Regions from separate parts of the Escherichia sp. MAL-1 genome, predicted to be linked through region 2. Evidence: predicted binding sites of a transcription regulator. Region 2 holds the regulator's gene; the other holds the start of a gene.
What was found. Region 2 encodes PurR, which represses purine synthesis genes. Its sites were predicted from a motif close to CANGCAAACGTTTGCNTG; they were not measured.
Positions count from the first base shown of each region.

Region 1 (4,206 bases), 1.3 Mb from region 2:
TGCCCTGATCGCGTGGCTAACGTTGCCCGTACTCAGAGTCACGTTGAAGTGACGCTGGAGAGTGGCGAGACGCTGACGGGCCGCGTGCTGGTAGCCGCTGATGGCACCCATTCAGCGTTAGCCACCGCGTGCGGCGTTGACTGGCAGCAGGAGCCTTACGAACAACTGGCAGTGATTGCCAACGTTGCTACTTCTGTTGCGCACGAAGGCCGCGCTTTTGAACGCTTCACGCAACATGGCCCGCTGGCGATGTTGCCGATGTCTGACGGACGCTGTTCGCTGGTCTGGTGTCATCCACTGGAACGGCGCGAAGAGGTGCTGTCGTGGAGTGACGAGAAGTTTTGCCGTGAGCTCCAGTCGGCCTTTGGCTGGCGACTTGGAAAAATTACCCACGCCGGTAAACGCAGTGCTTATCCGCTGGCGTTAACCCGCGCCGCCAGAGCTATTACCCATCGTACCGTGCTGGTGGGCAATGCGGCGCAAACCCTGCACCCGATTGCCGGGCAAGGGTTCAACCTCGGTATGCGAGATGTGATGAGTCTTGCGGAAACCCTGACTCAGGCGCAGGAGCGCGGAGAAGACATGGGGGATTACGGCGTATTGTGCCGTTATCAGCAGCGTCGACAGAGCGATCGCGAAGCAACCATCGGCGTCACGGACAGCCTGGTACATCTTTTTGCCAACCGTTGGGCACCGCTGGTTGTCGGGCGCAACATAGGACTGATGACGATGGAATTATTCACCCCGGCACGCGATGTGCTGGCGCAGCGCACCCTCGGTTGGGTGGCGCGTTGAAGGCGGTTTTAAGGAATAAACAATGCAAAGTGTTGATGTAGCCATTGTTGGTGGCGGCATGGTGGGGCTGGCGGTTGCCTGCGGCTTACAGGGGAGCGGCTTACGCGTTGCCGTACTGGAGCAGCGCGTACCGGAACCTCTGGCGGCGGATGCACCACCACAACTGCGCGTTTCGGCTATCAATGCCGCCAGCGAAAAATTACTCACCCGTCTTGGCGTCTGGCAGGACATTCTCTCTCGTAGGGCCAGTTGTTATCACGGTATGGAAGTGTGGGACAAAGACAGTTTTGGTCACATTTCGTTTGACGATCAAAGCATGGGCTATAGCCATCTTGGGCATATCGTTGAAAACTCAGTGATTCACTACGCGCTGTGGAACAAAGCGCAGCAGTCGTCAGATATCACTCTGTTGGCCCCCGCAGAATTACAGCAGGTCGCCTGGGGAGAAAATGAAACTTTCCTGACGCTGAAAGATGGCAGCATGTTAACGGCGCGTCTGGTGATTGGCGCGGACGGTGCTAATTCCTGGTTGCGCAACAAAGCAGATATTCCGCTGACTTTCTGGGATTATCAGCATCACGCGCTGGTAGCGACCATTCGCACGGAAGAACCGCATGATGCGGTGGCGCGGCAGGTTTTCCATGGCGAAGGCATTCTGGCCTTTTTACCGCTTAGCGATCCGCATCTTTGCTCAATTGTCTGGTCACTGTCGCCAGAGGAAGCGCAGCGGATGCAGCAGGCAAGTGAAGATGAATTTAATCGCGCGTTAAATATCGCTTTTGATAATCGCCTGGGCTTATGCAAGGTTGAGAGCGCGCGTCAGGTGTTCCCACTGACGGGGCGTTATGCGCGCCAGTTTGCCGCGCACCGTCTGGTGCTGGTGGGCGACGCCGCGCATACCATTCACCCGCTGGCGGGGCAGGGAGTAAATCTCGGCTTTATGGATGCTGCAGAGCTGATTGCTGAACTGAAACGGTTGCATCGTCAGGGGAAAGACATCGGGCAGTACATTTACCTGCGCCGGTATGAGCGTAGCCGCAAGCACAGTGCGGCGCTGATGCTGGCTGGTATGCAGGGATTCCGCGATCTGTTTTCCGGTACCAATCCGGCGAAAAAACTGCTGCGTGATATTGGTTTGAAACTGGCCGACACGCTTCCTGGCGTTAAACCACAACTTATCCGCCAGGCAATGGGATTAAACGATTTGCCTGAATGGCTGCGTTAAAAATTTCTCTTCTGCTGTTTATTTGATACCCATCACACTTTCATCTCCCGGTTTTTTCGCCGGGAGATTTTCCTCATTTGAAATAAACTAATTTCACCTCCGTTTTCGCATTATATTTTCTAATGTCATTATTTTTTGATTTAGTGTTTTTTGACATTTTTTTAGCTCTTAATATTGCCTTATTCAAATTAGCTTTCTAATGGCATCATCTTTATATAGAAACTGGTGTGTTTTTTGGTTTTTTATTCTGTCGCGATTTTGGCGTTTTTTAACCATAAGCTAATGTGATGATCAATTTTACCTTATGGTTAACAGTCTGTTTCGGTGGTAAGTTCAGGCAAAAGAGAACGATTGCGTTGGGGACCGGGAGTGGCTCCGATGCTGGGTTTCGTGGTGATAATTTCACCATGAAAAGTTGTCAGCCCCGCTTATTCAATGAGGACAAGATGGCACAACAGACTCCTTTGTACGAACAACACACGCTTTGCGGCGCTCGCATGGTGGATTTCCACGGCTGGATGATGCCGCTGCATTACGGTTCGCAAATCGACGAACATCATGCGGTACGTACCGATGCCGGAATGTTTGATGTGTCACATATGACCATCGTCGATCTTCGCGGCAGCCGCACCCGGGAGTTTCTGCGTTATCTGCTGGCGAACGATGTGGCGAAGCTCACCAAAAGCGGCAAAGCCCTTTACTCGGGGATGTTGAATGCCTCTGGCGGTGTGATAGATGACCTCATCGTCTACTACTTTACTGAAGATTTCTTCCGCCTCGTTGTTAACTCCGCCACCCGCGAAAAAGACCTCTCCTGGATTACCCAACACGCTGAACCTTTCGGCATCGAAATTACCGTTCGTGATGACCTTTCCATGATTGCCGTGCAAGGGCCGAATGCGCAGGCAAAAGCTGCCACACTGTTTAATGACGCCCAGCGTCAGGCGGTGGAAGGGATGAAACCGTTCTTTGGCGTGCAGGCGGGCGATCTGTTTATTGCCACCACTGGTTATACCGGTGAAGTGGGCTATGAAATTGCGCTGCCCAATGAAAAAGCGGCCGATTTCTGGCGTGCGCTGGTGGAAGCGGGTGTTAAGCCATGTGGCTTGGGCGCGCGTGACACGCTGCGTCTGGAAGCGGGCATGAATCTTTATGGTCAGGAGATGGACGAAACCATCTCTCCTTTAGCCGCCAACATGGGCTGGACTATCGCCTGGGAACCGGCAGATCGTGACTTTATCGGTCGTGAAGCCCTGGAAGTGCAGCGTGAGCATGGTACAGAAAAACTGGTTGGTCTGGTGATGACCGAAAAAGGCGTGCTGCGTAATGAACTGCCGGTACGCTTTACCGATGCGCAGGGCAACCAGCATGAAGGCATTATCACCAGCGGTACTTTCTCCCCGACGCTGGGTTACAGCATTGCGCTGGCGCGCGTGCCGGAAGGTATTGGCGAAACGGCGATTGTGCAAATTCGCAACCGTGAAATGCCGGTTAAAGTGACAAAACCTGTTTTTGTGCGTAACGGCAAAGCCGTCGCGTGATTTACTTTTTTGGAGATTGATTGATGAGCAACGTACCAGCAGAACTGAAATACAGCAAAGAACACGAATGGCTGCGTAAAGAAGCCGACGGCACTTACACCGTTGGTATTACCGAACATGCTCAGGAGCTGTTAGGCGATATGGTGTTTGTTGACCTGCCGGAAGTGGGCGCAACGGTTAGCGCGGGCGATGACTGCGCGGTTGCCGAATCAGTAAAAGCGGCGTCAGACATTTATGCGCCAGTAAGCGGTGAAATCGTGGCGGTAAACGACGCACTGAGCGATTCCCCGGAACTGGTGAACAGCGAACCGTATGCAGGTGGCTGGATCTTTAAAATCAAAGCCAGCGATGAAAGCGAACTGGAATCACTGCTGGATGCGACCACATACGAAGCATTGTTAGAAGACGAGTAACGGCTTTATTCCTCTTCTGCGGGAGAGGATCAGGGTGAGGAAATTTACGCCTCACCCTCACTCTCTTCGTAAGGAGAGAGGTTCACAATTCACTGCACGTTTCAGGAACCATCGCTCATGACACAGACGTTAAGCCAGCTTGAAAACAGCGGCGCTTTTATTGAACGCCATATCGGACCGGACGCCGCGCAACAGCAAGAAATGCTGAATGCCGTTGGCGCACAATCGTTAA
Region 1 is NZ_CM129609.1:957,733-961,938, forward strand. Features, by position in the region: gene ubiH (2-octaprenyl-6-methoxyphenyl hydroxylase) at 1-795, shown strand, start outside; gene ubiI (FAD-dependent 2-octaprenylphenol hydroxylase) at 818-2,020, shown strand; gene ACU8XX_RS04750 (hypothetical protein) at 2,094-2,177, opposite strand; gene gcvT (glycine cleavage system aminomethyltransferase GcvT) at 2,467-3,561, shown strand; gene gcvH (glycine cleavage system protein GcvH) at 3,585-3,974, shown strand; gene gcvP (aminomethyl-transferring glycine dehydrogenase) at 4,092-4,206, shown strand, end outside.
Region 1: the regulator PurR is predicted to act here: its motif matches at 2,361-2,378, upstream of gcvT (glycine cleavage system aminomethyltransferase GcvT).

Region 2 (4,206 bases):
CCTGGGCGACAACAATAGGGTAGATCGCGCCATTGGCAATCGCCATCACACAGAATGGGATCAGGATTTCGACCAGCGACACATGGCTAATGAAGCCTGCAGCCCAGGTCGCAATGACGCTGACAGCAAACAGCACCAGCAACCACGGTAATAACTGCTTGCCTTGCCATTTCTGCAGTGCGGCGCGACAGCCATAACCACCAATCAGAAACGCGATAGTTTGCGGGACATAACTTAAACCAATAACTGCCGGGCTGTAGCCCATTTCACTAAGGATGAACGGTGAACCGGTCAGCCATGCAAAAAAACTGGCTGAACAGGCCGCATATATCAGCACGTTGCCGCGATAGGTTTTAGAACGTAGCAGGTCGGTAAAGGTCAGACCATCCTGACTATTGTTACGGGCCTTCGTCGTGGGTTTGAGCCAGAAAATAGGCAGAATCAGCACCACGGTAATGGCAAACAGGGTGGCGAAAATCGCCTGCCAGGAAAAATGGACCAGCAGCCAGCTTCCTAACAGGGGAGCAAGTGCCGGAGACAGACCCACCAGCGGCATGATGGTCGCAAAAATACGGTTGACTTTCTGTGAAGGATAATAATCCGTCACTAACGCTTGCCAGATAACCGCCGCGGCGCAGACCCCCACAGCCTGTACAAAACGCAATACCAGCAGCGTAGCGGCGTTTTCTACCCACAGCATCCCCAGACTACCTAACGCAAAAATTGTCAGGCCGATTAATAACACCGGTTTACGACCATAACGGTCGGAGAGTGGCCCCCACAGAAGCTGGGCTGCGGCAAAACCGGCAAGGAACAGACTAAGGCTGGCACTGACAGCAGACGCAGGCGTTTGCAGGTCGGCCTGTATGGCGGCGAAAGCAGGCAGATACATATCGGTTGCCAGAAAACCGAGTACGCTCAAACCCGCCAGCCAGACTAAAAATCTTTTCCCAGGTTGCATGTATATTCTCTAAATCTCTCAATTAAACACCGCCGCAAAGTGTAGGGAGTGAAATTAGTGTTGTGAAACGGTAATATTTGATGACTGGTTTCAAAAATTTTGTAGGCAGACTATGTGGTCAGAATATTCACTCGAAGTTGTTGATGCGGTAGCGCGTAATGGTAGTTTTAGCGCTGCGGCACAGGAGCTGCATCGCGTTCCTTCTGCGGTCAGCTATACCGTGCGTCAGCTGGAAGAGTGGCTGGCGGTGCCGCTCTTTGAACGACGGCACCGTGATGTGGAGCTGACCGCTGCTGGAGCGTGGTTTCTCAAAGAAGGGCGCTCTGTTGTCAAAAAAATGCAGATCACCCGCCAGCAATGTCAGCAGATAGCGAACGGCTGGCGCGGTCAGTTAGCTATCGCAGTGGATAATATTGTCAGGCCAGAACGTACACGGCAGATGATCGTTGATTTTTATCGCCATTTTGATGATGTCGAACTTCTTGTCTTTCAGGAAGTGTTCAACGGTGTCTGGGATGCGCTTTCCGACGGGCGCGTGGAACTGGCGATTGGCGCAACACGCGCGATTCCGGTAGGCGGTCGTTATGCCTTCCGGGATATGGGGATGCTAAGCTGGAGTTGCGTTGTTGCCAGCCACCACCCGCTGGCGTTGATGGATGGTCCATTCAGCGATGATACGTTGCGCAACTGGCCGTCGTTGGTGCGCGAAGACACCTCGCGAACGCTACCTAAGCGTATTACCTGGTTGCTGGATAACCAAAAAAGACTTGTCGTGCCTGACTGGGAATCATCGGCAACCTGTATCTCGGCAGGATTATGCATAGGGATGGTGCCAACACATTTCGCCAAACCGTGGCTTAATGAGGGGAAGTGGGTAGCATTAGAACTGGAAAACCCCTTTCCGGATTCGGCATGTTGTCTGACATGGCAGCAAAATGATATGTCGCCTGCGTTAACCTGGTTGCTTGAGTATCTCGGCGATAGTGAGACGCTGAATAAGGAGTGGCTGCGGGAGCCGGAAGAGACTCCCGCAACGGGTGATTAACGACGATAGTCGCGGAACGGGCCGTCAGCCACGGAGCGGCGTTCAATCAAGCGCGGATGCACTTCAATGGACTGCGGTTCTTCACGTTTGTTGACGATACGATCCAACAGCATGTTGAACGCTGTTTCACCCAGCGAGTCTTTTGGCTGATGGATCGTGGTCAGCGCCGGCGTAAAATAGCGGGCGTTGCGCACGTTATCATAACCGATCAGCGAAACATCCTGCGGGACGCGCAGGCCCATTTCATCAGCAGCACAAAGTGCGCCCATTGCCATGATATCGCCACCACAGAAGACGGCAGTAGGGCGATGCGGCTGCGACAGGATTTGCTGCATGGCGCGATAACCGGATTCAGGTTCAAAATCACCCTGCACAATCCAGCTTTCCGGCACCTTGATCATTGCTTCTTCCATCGCCTTCATAAAACCGGCAAGGCGGCCTGCGCCAGTGTTACGTTCCAGCGGGCCGGGGATAACGCCGATTTCGCGGTGACCGCGTTCAATCAGATAACGCCCGGCCATGTAGCCGCCTTCAAACGCGTTATCAATGACCGCATCGGTGAAGTCAGCTTTTGCTTCACCCCAGTCCATCACCACCATTGGGATATGGCGATACTCTTCCAGCATCGCCAGCAACGGCTCTGGGTACTCAGAACACATCACCAGCAGACCATCGACGCGTTTTTGCGCCATCATCGACAGATAAGCCCGCTGTTTCTCAAGATTGTTCCACGCATTACCCAGAATCAGGGTGTAACCTTTCTGGAAGCAATTTTTTTCAACCGCTTCAATGATCTCGGCAAAATAGGCCGCTTCGCTGCTGGTCGCCAGCAAACCGATAGACTTGGTGTGGTTAACCTTCAGGCTACGCGCCACCGCGCTAGGGGAGTAGTGTAATTCTTTAATCGCTGCCCACACGGCGTTGCGCGTTTCTTCAGCGACGAAACGTGTTTTGTTGATCACGTGTGACACAGTTGTAGTGGAAACGTTTGCTCGTTTCGCTACATCTTTTATTGTTGCCATTCCATTTCACTCCAGACCCTAACTTCAGCTCCTGCAAAATCGCAAGGTAAACGTTTGCCTTTACACACCTTACGCACAACAAAAGTGTTGCGGTACGCCGGAAAAACGACACGGAGCGTCAGGAAGGGGTCAATGGCCAGTACGCAAATAGTGTAAGCGTGGAATTTTGGCCGATCTTGACGAAAAGGGGAAGTGGTAAAAACACTTATCATTATAAATGACGGGAGATTTTTTCATCACAGTGTGTAAAAATGCGTAATATCACTTTTTGTGTGGTAATAAAAAAGGAGAAAACTTGATGAGCACCGACCTTAAATTTTCACTGGTAACAACGATTATCGTCCTCGGTTTGATCGTAGCCGTGGGTTTGACTGCCGCGCTGCACTGATTTCCTCTCGAGGGAGCGCGTTCTCCCTCGCATCTCCTTCCTGTTTGTTAGCAAAATGGCAAAAGTGTTTTCTCTTTTTGTTATTTTCATTTTTTTGTGATTGCTGTCATGCTTTCGCCACTTTAATGAATATCGCGTAATGACGCGAAGAGGTGGAGATAAGGCATGAAAATTAACTATCCGTTGCTGGCGCTGGCGATTGGCGCGTTTGGTATCGGGACAACGGAGTTCTCGCCAATGGGCTTGTTGCCCGTCATTGCGCGCGGTGTGGATGTCTCGATTCCCGCTGCCGGAATGTTAATCAGTGCCTATGCAGTTGGCGTAATGGTGGGCGCGCCGCTGATGACGCTTCTACTTTCTCATCGTGCCCGCCGCAGTGCGTTGATTTTCCTGATGGCAATTTTCACGCTAGGCAACGTTCTTTCCGCCATCGCGCCGGATTATATGACCCTGATGCTTTCACGCATTTTGACCAGCCTGAATCACGGAGCATTTTTTGGTTTGGGTTCAGTCGTGGCCGCAAGCGTGGTGCCAAAACATAAACAGGCCAGCGCAGTTGCCACTATGTTTATGGGGTTAACCCTGGCAAATATCGGTGGCGTGCCGGCGGCGACCTGGTTGGGTGAAACCATCGGCTGGCGGATGTCATTTCTGGCAACGGCGGGGCTGGGAGTGATTTCAATGGTAAGTCTGTTCTTCTCATTACCTAAAGGTGGTGCAGGGGCACGACCTGAAGTGAAAAAAGAGCTGGCGGTATTAATGCGTCCGCAGGTGCTGTCTGCATTGCTGA
Region 2 is NZ_CM129609.1:2,268,714-2,272,919, forward strand. Features, by position in the region: gene punC (purine nucleoside transporter PunC) at 1-961, opposite strand, end outside; gene punR (DNA-binding transcriptional activator PunR) at 1,074-2,006, shown strand; gene purR (HTH-type transcriptional repressor PurR) at 2,003-3,028, opposite strand; gene cydH (cytochrome bd-I accessory subunit CydH) at 3,327-3,416, shown strand; gene ACU8XX_RS11095 (MFS transporter) at 3,582-4,206, shown strand, end outside.